One region of the Vibrio eleionomae genome, then DNA from elsewhere that is predicted to be linked to it. Evidence: predicted binding sites of a transcription regulator. Region 1 holds the regulator's gene; each other region holds the start of a gene.
What was found. The regulator PurR, encoded in region 1, represses purine synthesis genes. The targets are predictions, from matches to a motif close to TNANGNAAACGTTTNCNTNA.

Region 1 (4,583 bases):
CAAGGCACTGATTTGAAGACATAGTCATTCTACGTTGAAAATCAGTAACACAGCCTAGGAGCGAATAAAACTCGCCCTTTGGGAGCTCATCAACAAACCTATTTCTGCGCTCAATCACCTTGAAAGGGAATGACCATTCCTGCTGTGATTGAGCTTGACCTAGGCTCGTTGATGAAGCTCTGAATCCTGCATCTTGAGGTCATTTGGGTATATAAGCGCCTTTGATAGGGAAAAGTGATAAAAAGTGCCTTTTACCTCTAGTATGTTGGTCCTAATCCTCGGTTCTACAATCAAACGTCTCATGACTTACCTTATTTTTGGTTAGTTATCATATGTGCATTATTCGTTAGCACATCATGAAACAACGTCAGCTCTCCCGTAGAGTCTAAATGTCATTTATACGCTTAAGCCGTCCATTTTACATATTGATAAAATATATTGATAACCCAGCAATCTGTCGCCATCATGTAGACAATGAGTCGCAAGCATAAGAAAAGTTGGCGAGATCAGTTGAGATTAAATTATGAATTTTTCGTTGCGGTGATCGCCAGAGCAGTCTAGAATCTTGGATGCTAATAAATACTCAAACTAATTGTCAAAAACCGCTTTCTCGTAGCGGTTTTTGTGTTTTTACTACTATTCCCGCTTTTTGCACTAAAATAAAGCGAAACCTGACTGTTCAACATTATCATCACCAATGTACTTTCAGGTTATTTGATACCAATGGAAATCACCTATGGCGACAATAAAAGATGTAGCACGCTTGGCTGGCGTTTCTACGACCACCGTATCACATGTCATCAACAAAACCCGTTTTGTGGCAGAAGCAACTCAAGAAAAAGTGCTATCTGCTGTTAAGGAGTTGAACTATGCCCCTAGTGCAGTTGCCCGCAGTTTAAAATGCAACACAACTCGAACCATTGGCATGTTGGTCACCCAGTCCACGAACCAATTTTTCTCCGAAGTCATCGATGGTGTCGAAAGCTACTGCTATCGCCAAGGTTATACGTTGATCCTATGTAACACTGGTGGCATTTATGAAAAACAACGCGACTACGTACGCATGCTCGCTGAGAAACGCGTTGATGGCATGTTGGTTATGTGTTCGGATATGACGCCAGAATTGATGGAAATGCTAGAGAGCCATTCCGATATTCCTAAAGTGATCATGGATTGGGGATTAGAAGACTCCCAAGCCGATAAAATCATGGATAACTCAGAAGAAGGTGGCTATATCGCCACTAAGTACCTTATCGATCATGGTCATAGTCATATTGCCTGCTTGAGTGGCCACTTAAACAAAATTACCTGCCAAGAGCGTATCCAAGGTTTTCGTCGCGCAATGAACGAAGCAAACTATGACGTGAACGAAGATTGGATTCTTGAAGGTAACTTTGAATGTGATACCGCCGTTCTTGCTGCTGACAAAATTTTGGCGATGGATGAAAAACCGACCGCTGTTTTTTGTTTCAACGATACGATGGCACTGGGCTTAATGAGTCGCCTACAACAGAAAGGCGTAAAAATCCCCGAAGAAATGTCAGTCATTGGTTATGATAATATTGAACTATCCGAATATTTCTCTCCACCGTTAACCACCATCCATCAGCCTAAGCGCCGTGTTGGTAAAAACGCATTCGAAATCTTGCTTGAACGCATCAAAAATAAAGAGCATGAACGCCGTATTTTTGAAATGCATCCAGAGCTTATCGAACGAGAGTCGGTAAAAAGCATTATAAAATAATAACTTACATTGCTTTAGCTCTGCCTTCTTTACACTTTTATTGATGAATTTATCGTTTATTATTAATACAGTCATTTTTGTGAGCAATATCACATAGAAGCAATTTTTATGTGATTTATGTTCAAGTTTAAGATTACTCTAATTAACGAAATGTCACGCACAGGGCAAACCATCTGTAAAGGTGGGACGCAAAGCTTCCGGCCTGAACCCCAGGTGGTACAGATGTTCTGGGTAGGTAGCGGGGTTACCGATGGCAAAAATGCATATGATGTTAACTTCTTATTGACACGGTCTTTGCATTCTTTTGCTACATTCTCGGACCTGGATTTTGGTGGCGTATGTTCAAATACACCGAGACTAAAGGCATGGATAAACCAATACTAAAAAACTCAATGCGACTCTTTGAAAAATTAGGTCGCGTAAAATCTCGTTCAATGTTTGGCGGCTTTGGAATCTTCGTAGACGACACAATGTTCGCGTTGGTTGTTAACGATATGCTTCATATCAGAGCTGATGATTCTTGTTCTGAGAAATACAAACAACAAGGCTTAGAACCATACGTTTACAAAAAACGTGGTTTCCCTGTGGTTACAAAATATTTTGCTCTTCCAGAATCGTTTTGGGATACACCCGATACTATTTTAGATGAAGCAAAATCTGCGTTGAAGATCGCGAAACAAGAACGCGAGACTCAGGCAAAAGCTAAACCTAACCGATTGAAAGATTTACCTAATTTACGTTTAGCTACAGAACGTATGTTGCGTAAAGCGGGAATTGAATCTGTCGAAGAGTTACACGATAAAGGAGCGGTTGAAGCGTATAAAGCAATTCAGCAAACTCACTCTACCGATGTAAGTCTAGAGCTTTTATGGGCTCTTGAAGGCGCAATCGAAGGCAAGCACTGGTCTGTTATTCCACAAACTCGGCGTGACGAGTTAATGCAAAATCTTTAGCCAAATTTGTTGCTAACAAGGCTTGTTGCTGAAAGCACCCTCTGGGGTGCTTTTTTATGCGCGCTATAACGCACATATGAGCCGTTGAGGTACATATTAGAGCTTTTACTCACCTAAAAGGTTAAAACCCGGCATACTTGCTTGTAGGCTCATCAGATATATCAATAACATCACTCTTGCGAATCATTTCTGCTAAACCGGCCTTTTAACCTTACCAGCCATGTATGAGCATAACCCTTAACTCATTTGTCCTAAGGCTATATCTAGATAAATAACCGTTAGTTAACCTATAAATCTGCTAATAATTTTGCGGTTTATCACCGAATTTCCAACTCATAATGTTTTAGAATAGTAGTAACAACTAAAATAGTTGAGACTATAGATTACAATTATTCGCCATGAGCTAGATCAATTTATGCTTTAAATTGGATAAATAAATTTTTACTCATTTTTCTTAAATGGCATTATTTTGTGATTATTATCACAAAAACATTGTACGGTTATTACATTGATTATTATAAAAATGTGACAGCCATATTTAGTCCTTAATTAGGACACAATATGACACCCCATTTGAAACACTGTTCATTTACATAATCTTGGTTAGACTGTGACCATTCAAGGTAATTGATATTGAAACTTTATATCGCAAATAACCCAACTGAAGCTCATATACTGTGTGGACTACTCCAGCAGTCAAACATAAAATGCGAAGTCAGAGGGGAACAGTGGTTCGGGTTAAGAGGAGAGATTCCTGCCGATGACCAATCAGCGCCATATATTTGGCTATTTAATCGTCTAGATGCCGATTATGCATGGGAGCTTATTCGTCAAACCCAAACCGACAATAGTGGTATCCTTTATAAAAATTGGGTCTGTTCTAATTGCGGGGAAACCAATGAAGGTCAGTTCGCTGTTTGTTGGAAATGTGGGAAACCTGATCACCAAGGGTGTGATTAATATTTTCTGAATGGGAACCGTATTTATTGGTGCAAGAGAAAGCGAATCGAGTGGTGATTAAAGGCCTCAGATTGCTCGATATTGCAAACATGACCACAATTGGATAACTCTATCAACTGACTACAGCGGTGTGTACTGAGCATTTTTCTAATAGCAGGAAGGAATAGATGATCGCGCTCTCCCATTAAGTATAACGTGGGAATAGGTAACTCTGTTTCTCTAAAATGTCCCATCAGTGCATGGGCTTCAGCGGTTAAACGATACCAACGTTTAAACTCTTTTTGACACAGCTTTTTAGCTTCTCTTATAAAGAGGTGACGTGATTCTTTTTGATGTTTATCAGGCATTACGACATGGGCAAAAAGTTGGTATAACCACATGTATGGGACGATATTTTTACACCAATCCCCAATTTTAACCAATATCCGAGAACGTAGATTAAACTGCATCACCGCTCCCCCCATCACCATGCTTTCGACACGCTCAGGGACAAGTTGGGCAATTGTTCGTACAATAATGGTTCCCAAAGACATGGCAACAAAGTGGGCTTTTTCAATGCTAAGATGATCAATCACGTGAATAACATCTTGCGCGACATCAGCGAACTGATAAGGTTTGAGTAACCACTCTTTAGGACCTCGTTTTGATTTGCCATGACCACGAAGATCAACCAGAAGCAAATTAAAATGTTGTCGATACTCCTTGATTTGCTTAAACCACAAAGACGAACTGCCCCCAGCGCCGTGAATAAATACGACCCATTGTTGACTGGTGGGATGTGAATACACTTTATGGAATAACATCAGTAAGTAAGCCATTTCGCTCCAAATTAATAGCGGCGCAAGTCTACCACATTGATAATGTCAATATCTTCCCCTTTTAAACAAAATCATCCTGATGACTTATATACCCAAGTCTTCTTATTG
Region 2 (4,583 bases), on a different contig from region 1:
CCATCAATCCGTTGTTTCACATCTTCAATTGGATGATTAGATGCAATACAGGCAATGTTTTTGTGCCCGTTACGAATCAAAAATTCTGTCGCTAAGTAGGCACCTTTAAAATTGTCGAGAGAAATACACCGCTGCGCGATTTCTGGAATGTGGCGATTGATCAGTACCATGCCTTTAGCTTCGTTAGCAAATTCAATCAGTTCTTGGTCTGACAGCGCTTTGGAGTGGATGACCAGAGCATCGCAGCGATTGTTAATCAACAGCTCTATCGCTTGTCTTTCGCCTTCCTCTGAGTGGTAGCCATTGCCAATAAGTACGTGTTTGCCGTTATCATGGGCGACGGTATCCACTGCTTTGACTAAGGTACCGAAAAAAGGGTCTGATACATCAGACACAAGAACACCGATTGTTTGTGTGCTCTGACTGACGAGGGCTCTTGCTGCAGCGTTGGGACGATAGCCCAGTTCATTCATCGCCTTGGTCACTGCGTCGATAGAGGAAGTACTGGCCTTGGGAGATTTGTTGATTACACGTGATACAGTCGCAACTGACACGCCTGCCGCCTTTGCGACATCTTTAATAGTTGCCATGGCACCTAACTTACACTGTCCTTTAATGAATTAGAATTAAACACTTTTCAACGAATTAAGGCAAATTTGATGCGTCAAATCTGGTCATGTATCAAACTGAAATTACACCATTTTTGTTTTTGAATTTACTTCTACGATCGCTGTTTTAATTTCATACCTTCCACAGCGATAAGAATGTTTTCCAAGTCTCCGGCATGATCATTAATGTTTGTCATAATCTTTAATGGATTAGCAATCTCTTATCAATGGGTTGTGCAATCTATGTTATCAAAATGTGGTGCATATAGCCTGTTCAAAGGTTGAGTGGTTATGGAAGATTGTTTTCTTATATCACATTGCTATAAGTATTTTATTGCTCAATATTTTACCTATGTCGAACGTCACTAGAGTCGGAGACAGCATGGATAAGCAAAGTAAAATACGTGCCACTTTTGATTACACAAGTTTCTTAGGGGCTTCATGTACGAAGAAACTGACCTTCGCAGAAGTTCTTGGATCTTTTTCTCCTATGGCCGGAGAAGCTCTAAAAGGAGCGATAGGTAAAGAGAAAAGTGCAGAAGAGCGCCTATGGGATATTGCAATGGATCGTTTATCTAGCCGTCGTAGTGATGAATCTAACCTAATCAATTTGATTCGGTTTGCTCATAAAGAAGGAATCGATGAGATACGTCTAATCATGCCTTATGCACTAGAAGAAGGGCAGATCAAAGTCATTGAGCAAAAAGCCCAAGCCCTTTTCCATGGGAATGGGTCTGAAGAGTTTATTATTGAATTACTCCCTCATTGCGCAGAAGCGCACTGAGCAGGGTGAGGAAACACCGTTCAGGGGTTAAGTTTTAAACCCGCTAGTTGCCTAAGGGCAAATACATTTTCTATGAATCCAGAAATATACCGGTAAATTGATATAAAACTGAAAACGGAGCATTTAAGCTCCGTTTATTGTTACTGTATGCAAGAAAGGTTACTTGGCAATTAAACCGTATTCTTTATCCAGCACATCAATAATTTCTTGTTTAGGATTGTCGCTCAGTTTTACAGGGTGACCGATGATCTTCTCTGCTATACCAAGGTAAGTTCTACTGATATCCATTAGTGATTCTAACGGTAATGCGTTGTCGCGAGCTAATGCTTCACGTTCTGGCATACGTTCTTTGTTAAGTAGAATATCTGGATCTGGGAAGTAGTTTAATAGGAACTGACGGAAACCTTCTTTTGAGTTTTCCACAATATTTCCAGATTTATACTCGGCTTCATCCCAAATACGCGATGAATCGGGTGTCCCAACTTCATCCATATAAATCAGTTTTTCTTGACCCTTAGCGTCTGTGACATAGCCAAACTCAAACTTAGTATCAACGAAAATTTGGCCGATGGCGGCGAGGGCGTCACTAATAACACCGAAACCTTGCTTGAGTAGTTTTTCGTAGAGGTCAATGTCGTTAGCATTACTGAAGTTAAAGTCTGCGAAGTTATCTTCCAAATTTTGTCGAGTAATATTAACGTCATCCGCTTCTGGAACGCCTGGAATGCCACGCAGAATCCCTTTTGTTGATGGGGTAATTAGGGTTTCTGGTAGACGAGAGTCTTTCTGTAATCCTTCCGGTAATTGGATACCACAGAACTCGCGTTCGCCTTTAGCATAAGCGCGCCACATTGAGCCTGTGATATATTGGCGGCAAATTGCTTCCACTTTGACTGGTTTTGCTTTTTGCACAATCCAAACAAACGGATGTGGAATATCAAGGATATGGCTATCAGCCAAACCATTTTCTTTAAATAAATTGAACCAGTGATTTGAGATTGCGTTAAGTGCAGCACCTTTACCTGGTACACCGTTTAAACCACCTTCAGCATGCCATACACAATCAAATGCGGAAATACGGTCACTGATCACCATGATTGCTAACGGAGCATCGGCAGCAACATCATAACCTTTTTCTTCAATTAGGCGGCGGCTGTCTTCTTCTGTAAGCCAGTAAACTGACCTAACTTTGCCAGAGTGAACAGGTTGATTAGTACGAATTGGGAGGTCGTCGTTGACGGCAAGGACTTGATCTGCAAGGCTCATTTAGACATTCCTATCTTATTTCAAACGTCGTTGAGAAGAGAGATATCAAACGGTGAGATATCGATTACTCGGAGCATAATACCAGAACTTTTCTATGTCGCCAGAGAAAAAGCAAACGTTTGCTTTAAATGTGGTTATTTTGCGCCAATAAGCAGAAATTTAGCAAAAGAAGTGCGACCAACTGGCAGAAAATTGGTCGCACCGTCAATGCAAGAAAGAGAATTTAGTGGACTGCATTGATAGTTGAACACTCAAAAAAGACCGCGCAGTGATGTTGCTGCCCTAATTTAATCAATAATTTTTGATTCGTTGGACTAATGTTATTTGAAGCGACAACTGCACTTGCATTACCGCTTTGAATCGCCTGAATTGCAATGTCGAGTTCACTACGGTATTGAGATGGTTTCATATGAATAATTCGGTCACATTGAATGTGATAAGCGGCCAACTCTTGATATTTAGGTCGCTGGCATTCTGCTGTGTAAAGAATCCATTGCTGTTGATTAGATAGATTTGCTAGACGTAACATCATGTCCGTAGATTCATTTGCCTGCATAAAACTTGAATGAGGAAAACGGTGTTGAGCAAATGAGTTAAATCGGTTGTTTGAGTAAAGCATTATACTGTCCTTTCATACATGCTGTATGTGTATACAGTATATCTGTACAGTGGTTTAATCAAGTACTGATTGTGGTTTTTTTGGTCATTTTTTGCTTATTAATGTATTGTTTATCGCTAAATTTTTGAAAATTATAAGGTTTTTTTAATCGAAGGAGCTTCGGTTTTTGTGACAGAGTTTACTCAGTGCATGTTGATGAAGCTCTGAATCCTGTACCTGCGGTTATTGGGATATATAAGTTGCACTGGCTAGAGAGAGCACGCTAATTGATATAAAAACAGCGCCCTAGTGGCGCTGAATATATTTATGAGGCGGATGGAGGTGTCACTTGCGCTAGTTTTTGCCGATAGGCCATTTCTTCTAAATTGTATTGTCGAATATCCATGCGTGCGTGTTCATCACATGAATGACAAGCATAATAGGCTTTTCCATCGAAGTATTCGTGTTTTGTTAATAAACCTGAACGTTTACACCAATCACAAACCCCATGTTTCGATGTCATTTTTTCTTCCGCCTTTGAGTGAGATATTGAGCTACTAGACACACAGCCTAAAGTGGCACAATTGTATGACAATGCGGTAAAAAATCGCTTCCTCTTAAGAGTTATTTTTTCTGAGAGGCAACCACTATCTTCATTGCATTATTTAAACGCTTCATTTCCTCTTCGCTACCTTTCATATCTGGATGATATATTTTCGATAATTGTTTGTAGCGTATCTTGAGCGCTTTTTCATTAGGGATTTCATTTGGAGAAAAGCCAAGTACCGCGCAGGCCAGGGCAAGTTTCTGGTTGGCTGGCGCTGGTGGAGGGGGCGGGGCTGATTTAGGCGTTTGCGCCAATTGGGTTTGCAGCTTTTGATTTTCGCCTTGAAGCCGTTTCACTTCACGAAAAATCGTTTCCAATTGTTTTTTCTGCCTTTTAAGCAACAGTTGTTGATCATTTACCTTTTTATTCTGTGATTGCTTTTCAGTGTGCTCAGCTTGTAACTGTAATGCACGCTGTTGTTTTTTACGTCGTAGCCAAACAATGACACCAACCATGATGCAGATAAAGACACCAAGCAAAATATAATCTTTGGCCGCATGACCATTGTCTTGATTTGCAGAATGTGCCGTAGGTTCATTATCGACCGTTTGGCTTGGCTCGTTTGATGGCTCCGCATCAGAAACCGCTTGCTCTAATTGGTTGATGGAAGCCACTTGCCTCGCGCGCTGCGCGTTAAATTTATCTTCTAGTAGTTGATCATATTGGGCCTGCGCTTTGGGGTCGTTCGCACTGGCGATATGTAACCATAACTGAGCAAGG
Region 3 (4,583 bases), on a different contig from region 1:
AGCAAGCTGACGGCAGTACGCCTGCATATTGTCCCAAGTGATAACGAATTTTTTGCTCATTTGTATAACCTAAATTTGTAAAGTGTTGTATCTCTTATCCAAACGCATATTTCACGGCAAATACAATTGCCATGAACCAAACACTGACAGACACTTCGCGAGCTTTGCCACTTAATAGTTTGATGAGTGCATAAGAAATGAAACCAAAAGAGATACCCTCAGCAATTGAGTATGTCATTGGCATCATGATACATGTAACGGCAGCAGGTGCCGCTTCTGTTAGATCATGCCAATCGATATCAGCAAGACCAGAAAGCATTAGAACAGATACATACAGCAGCGCACCAGCTGTTGCATAAGCAGGGATCATTCCTGCAACTGGAGAGAAGAATAATGCAAGCAGGAACAAAATGCCAACAACAACTGCAGTTAAACCAGTACGGCCACCAGCGGCAACGCCCGCAGTACTCTCTACGAATGACGTCGTGTTTGAGGTACCAAATAGCGCGCCGATAGACGTTGCGGTTGAGTCAGCAAGTAGAGCGCGGTTTAACCGTGGTAATTTGCCGTCTTTATCAACCAAGCCCGCTTTAGTCGCGACGCCCATTAAAGTACCAGCCGTATCAAAAAGGTCGACAAATAGGAAAGCGAATACAATTGAAATCATCCCAACTTGGAATACACCTGCGAAATCCAACTGAAGGAAAGTGGGTGCAATGCTTGGTGGCGCAGAAAAAATACCGTGGTATTGAACGTCGCCTAGCAAAATGCCAAGAACAGTAACAATCAAGATTGAAATCATAACTGCGCCAGGAACTTTACGGTTCACCAAACCTACGGTAATGAAGAAGCCTGCAGCTGCCAGCAAACATTTCATTGAAGTGATATCACCTAATGAAATCAAAGTCGCTGGGTTATCAACGATAATGCCTGCACTTTGTAGCGCGATAAACGCCAAGAACAAGCCAATCCCCGAAGATATACCCATACGAAGAGACATAGGTATCGAGTTAATAATCCATTCACGAATGCGGAACAAGCTTAGTAGGATAAAAAGTACACCAGAACAGAATACTGCTGCTAGCGCTACTTCCCATGAGTAATGCATTCCTTTAACAACAGCAAAAGTAAAGAATGCATTGAGTCCCATACCAGGCGCTAATGCAATTGGGTAATTAGCAATAAAGCCCATGATAAAGCAGCCAGCAGCAGCAGCTAAACACGTTGCTACGAATACGGCTCCACGATCCATCCCTGTTTCAGATAAAATCGCTGGGTTCACAAAAATGATGTATGCCATTGTCAGGAAGGTAGTTAATCCTGCAATGATCTCAGTGCGCACGCTAGTCCCGTGTTCACCGAGTTTAAAGAGTTTTTCCAGCATGTTCGATTCCTATAAAGGTAAAATTAGTAAACGGTTGCGTAATCGATTGGGCGCCGATTATAAAGTCATAATTTCACAAATTCCAGATGGAATTGGTTGCGCATCACATTTTTCGCAGAAAACCATGCAAACAATCAGCGCAATATTCACACGATTTAGAATATTAGCACCAATTTCTGGTGCAATAACAACACAATTGGCTCCTGACCAACTAATCAACATTTGTTTCTCTCTGTTGTCAGAAAATTTTTTAAAATGTGCGGCAAGTCGCTACTTAATTATCAAAGAGCGAAGAAATCTTAGCGGTAAACTACGGTGATAATTTGCTTCTATCTGGTACCAACACTTTATATTAACTGGTACTAAGTTTGGCCCCATTTTCTCGCTACCATGAGCCTATAGAACCAAGTAACAAGCAGATTGATAAATCCTTGCTATCGATGCGTTCACATTAAGGGAAATAATCATCTGAGTGGGAAGTTGCCCATTCAATGTTATTTGACATCATGAGCTATGAAATAAGGACATACATCATGACAAATATGGAATGGCAAAGCCGTAAAGAAAAAGTGATTTGTAAAGGTGAAGCAAACCTTGCACCGATCTACGCTGCCAAAGCAAAAAACGCGATCATCACTGACATCGAAGGTAATGAATATATCGACTTTGCTGCTGGCATCGCAGTAAATAACACTGGTAACTCTCACCCTCGAATCGTCGCAGCAGTTAAAGCTCAGCTAGAAAACTTTAGCCATACCTGCTCAACAGTTGTTCCTTACACTAGCTTTGTTGAACTCGGTGAAGGTGTCGTTGAAGCAGCACCTGGTGATTTTGCTAAAAAAGCGGCATTTCTTACCACTGGCTCTGAAGCTGTAGAAAACGCCATTAAATTTGCTCGCCACTACACAGGGCGCCCAGGTGTGATTGCCTTTAAAGGCGGCTTCCATGGTCGTACTAATATGTGTATGGGTCTAACAGGAAAAGTGAACCCTTATAAAGCTGGGTTTGGCCCCTTCCCAAACAACATATACCACCTACCATACCCTAACGAGTATCATGGTGTGACAGAGCAAGAAAGCTTATCTGCGATTGATGATTTATTTGCTTGTGATATCGAACCGTCACAAATTGCAGCGATCATTTTTGAACCTATCCAAGGTGAAGGAGGCTTCTATCAAGCACCTGCTTCTTGGGTAAAAGAGATCCGAGCTCTATGTGATAAACATGGCATTGTCATGATCTGTGACGAAATCCAAAGTGGTTTTGCTCGTACAGGTAAAATGTTTGCTTGTGAATATTATGATGTGGTTCCAGATCTTATCACTATTGCCAAAGGCCTCGGTGGCGGTTTCCCTATTTCAGGTGTTGTTGGTCGTGCAGAAATCATGGATCATCCTCAAGCTGGCGGTATTGGCGGAACATATGCTGGTAACGCACTGGCATGTACCGCTGCTGTTGAAGTGTTAAAAGTCATCAAAGAAGAACAGCTGTGTGAACGTGCACAACATATTGGCTTGCTGTTCAAAGAACAGCTAGAAAGCATGCAACGTGATATTCCTCAAATTGGAGATATCCGCCAAGTTGGTTTAATGGCTGCTGTTGAATTTAATGACCCAGAAACGGGCGCCCCATTAGCAACCCTTACCAAACAGTTGGTGAAAAAAGCCAATGAAAATGGCCTAATCTTGCTGTCATGTGGTGTCAAAGGTAATGTGGTACGTTTCTTACCTCCATTAACGATTGAAACTGAGTTAGTAGTGAAAGGATTAGAGATTGTAAAAACTCAACTTTTAGATCTCACCAAATAACGATCTAAAATACATTCCCAACATCATATTAAAGACATTTAAGGCAGTGAATCATCACTGCCTTTTCTTTATACCCAAATGACCTCAAGATGCAGGATTCAGAGCTTCATCAACGAGCCTAGGTCAAGCTCAATCACTTTTCTTACAGGCAAAAAAAACGCCACCTCATAGTGAGCTGGCGGTGAATTATGATAAGTCCAATTGGACTTTCAAAGAATTCCAATAATTAGGGGTGAACAAACTGTTCGAGTCACAAGTCTTGGGGGGTAACCTCGACTTGAGGAACAGTGACGCTAAGCTGCAAACGGTCAATTCGCCTTAACACCACTGGGTAAACCTTTGAAGATCGTAAGAAATCAAACCCTACGATTGATCTCTCAACTTCCTTAAATGATCTTCTGACTCGTCCATTGAGCTTTAACTTCAACATCGAAGTTGGTTATAAATATACCACAGAGAAAATTTATTACAAGAGTTACGGTGATAAAAATCACATATATTTCATTTTTTGATTTATATCAATTAAATTATGTAATTTAATTACAGAATTTAATACTTTATATGACTAAAAAACATCAAAATAGATCATGAGGATACATATCGTTTCATAATGGAATGATCTTTGTCCCACAAAGTGAGGTCATCAATCTCGCTTTTTAAAACTACTCCCATTACTAGCACAGTGGTATGCTGTAACCGATATACCCAAGTCACTTCTACACATCGAATTGAATCACTGGATTGAAGTAGCACTTTTTTCCTCAATAAGAGCAAAACGAAGTCGTTTGGTTATGTAAACCATCTCTTTTTTAGATCAGCAAGATTAAGATCTAAGACGAATACACATTTAGGAGTTATCTGTGTCTGAATTCCATTCTGAAATAAGCCAGCTGTCGCCTGCCCCTGTATGGCAATTTTTTGACAAAATCTGTTCTATTCCCCACCCGTCGAAACACGAAGAGCAACTGGCTCAATTCATTGTTGATTGGGCGACCAGCGAAGGATTAGAAGTTCGCCGTGATAACACGGGTAACGTTTTTATTAAAAAGCCTGCGACCACAGGCATGGAACACAAGAAAGGGGTTGTTCTTCAAGCGCACATCGATATGGTGCCGCAAAAAAATGAAGATACAGACCATGATTTTACGAAAGATCCAATTCAACCATATATTGATGGGGAATGGGTAACAGCCAAAGGCACAACTCTTGGTGCCGATAATGGGATTGGCATGGCAACATGTTTAGCTGTTCTTGCATCAAAAGACATCAAGCATGGTCCTATCGAAGTTCTGCTTACTATTGATGAAGAAGCAGGTATGACCGGCGCGTTTGGGCTTGAAGCCGGTTGGTTAGAAGGCGATATTCTTCTGAACACCGATTCAGAACAAGAA

Region 2: F9817_RS10885 (phosphoribosylaminoimidazolesuccinocarboxamide synthase) is a predicted target of PurR. The motif match lies at 2,766-2,785, and genes of this name have one in related genera.
Region 3: F9817_RS00510 (NCS2 family permease) is a predicted target of PurR. The motif match lies at 1,407-1,426, and genes of this name have one in related genera.

What each region holds. Positions count from the first base shown of each region.
Region 1 is NZ_WEKT01000057.1:27,300-31,882, reverse strand. It holds gene purR (HTH-type transcriptional repressor PurR) at 737-1,744, shown strand; cyclic di-GMP riboswitch class I at 1,898-1,996, shown strand; gene F9817_RS20115 (TfoX/Sxy family DNA transformation protein) at 2,110-2,697, shown strand; gene F9817_RS20110 (putative signal transducing protein) at 3,331-3,657, shown strand; gene F9817_RS20105 (alpha/beta fold hydrolase) at 3,681-4,475, opposite strand.
Region 2 is NZ_WEKT01000016.1:49,638-54,220, forward strand. It holds gene F9817_RS10875 (substrate-binding domain-containing protein) at 1-590, opposite strand, end outside; gene F9817_RS10880 (transporter) at 991-1,392, shown strand; gene F9817_RS10885 (phosphoribosylaminoimidazolesuccinocarboxamide synthase) at 1,552-2,658, opposite strand; gene F9817_RS10890 (hypothetical protein) at 2,882-3,277, opposite strand; gene F9817_RS10895 (hypothetical protein) at 3,582-3,779, opposite strand; gene F9817_RS10900 (J domain-containing protein) at 3,881-4,583, opposite strand, start outside.
Region 3 is NZ_WEKT01000001.1:91,361-95,943, forward strand. It holds gene gpt (xanthine phosphoribosyltransferase) at 1-60, opposite strand, end outside; gene F9817_RS00510 (NCS2 family permease) at 95-1,384, opposite strand; gene gabT (4-aminobutyrate--2-oxoglutarate transaminase) at 1,918-3,192, shown strand; gene F9817_RS00520 (aminoacyl-histidine dipeptidase) at 4,053-4,583, shown strand, end outside.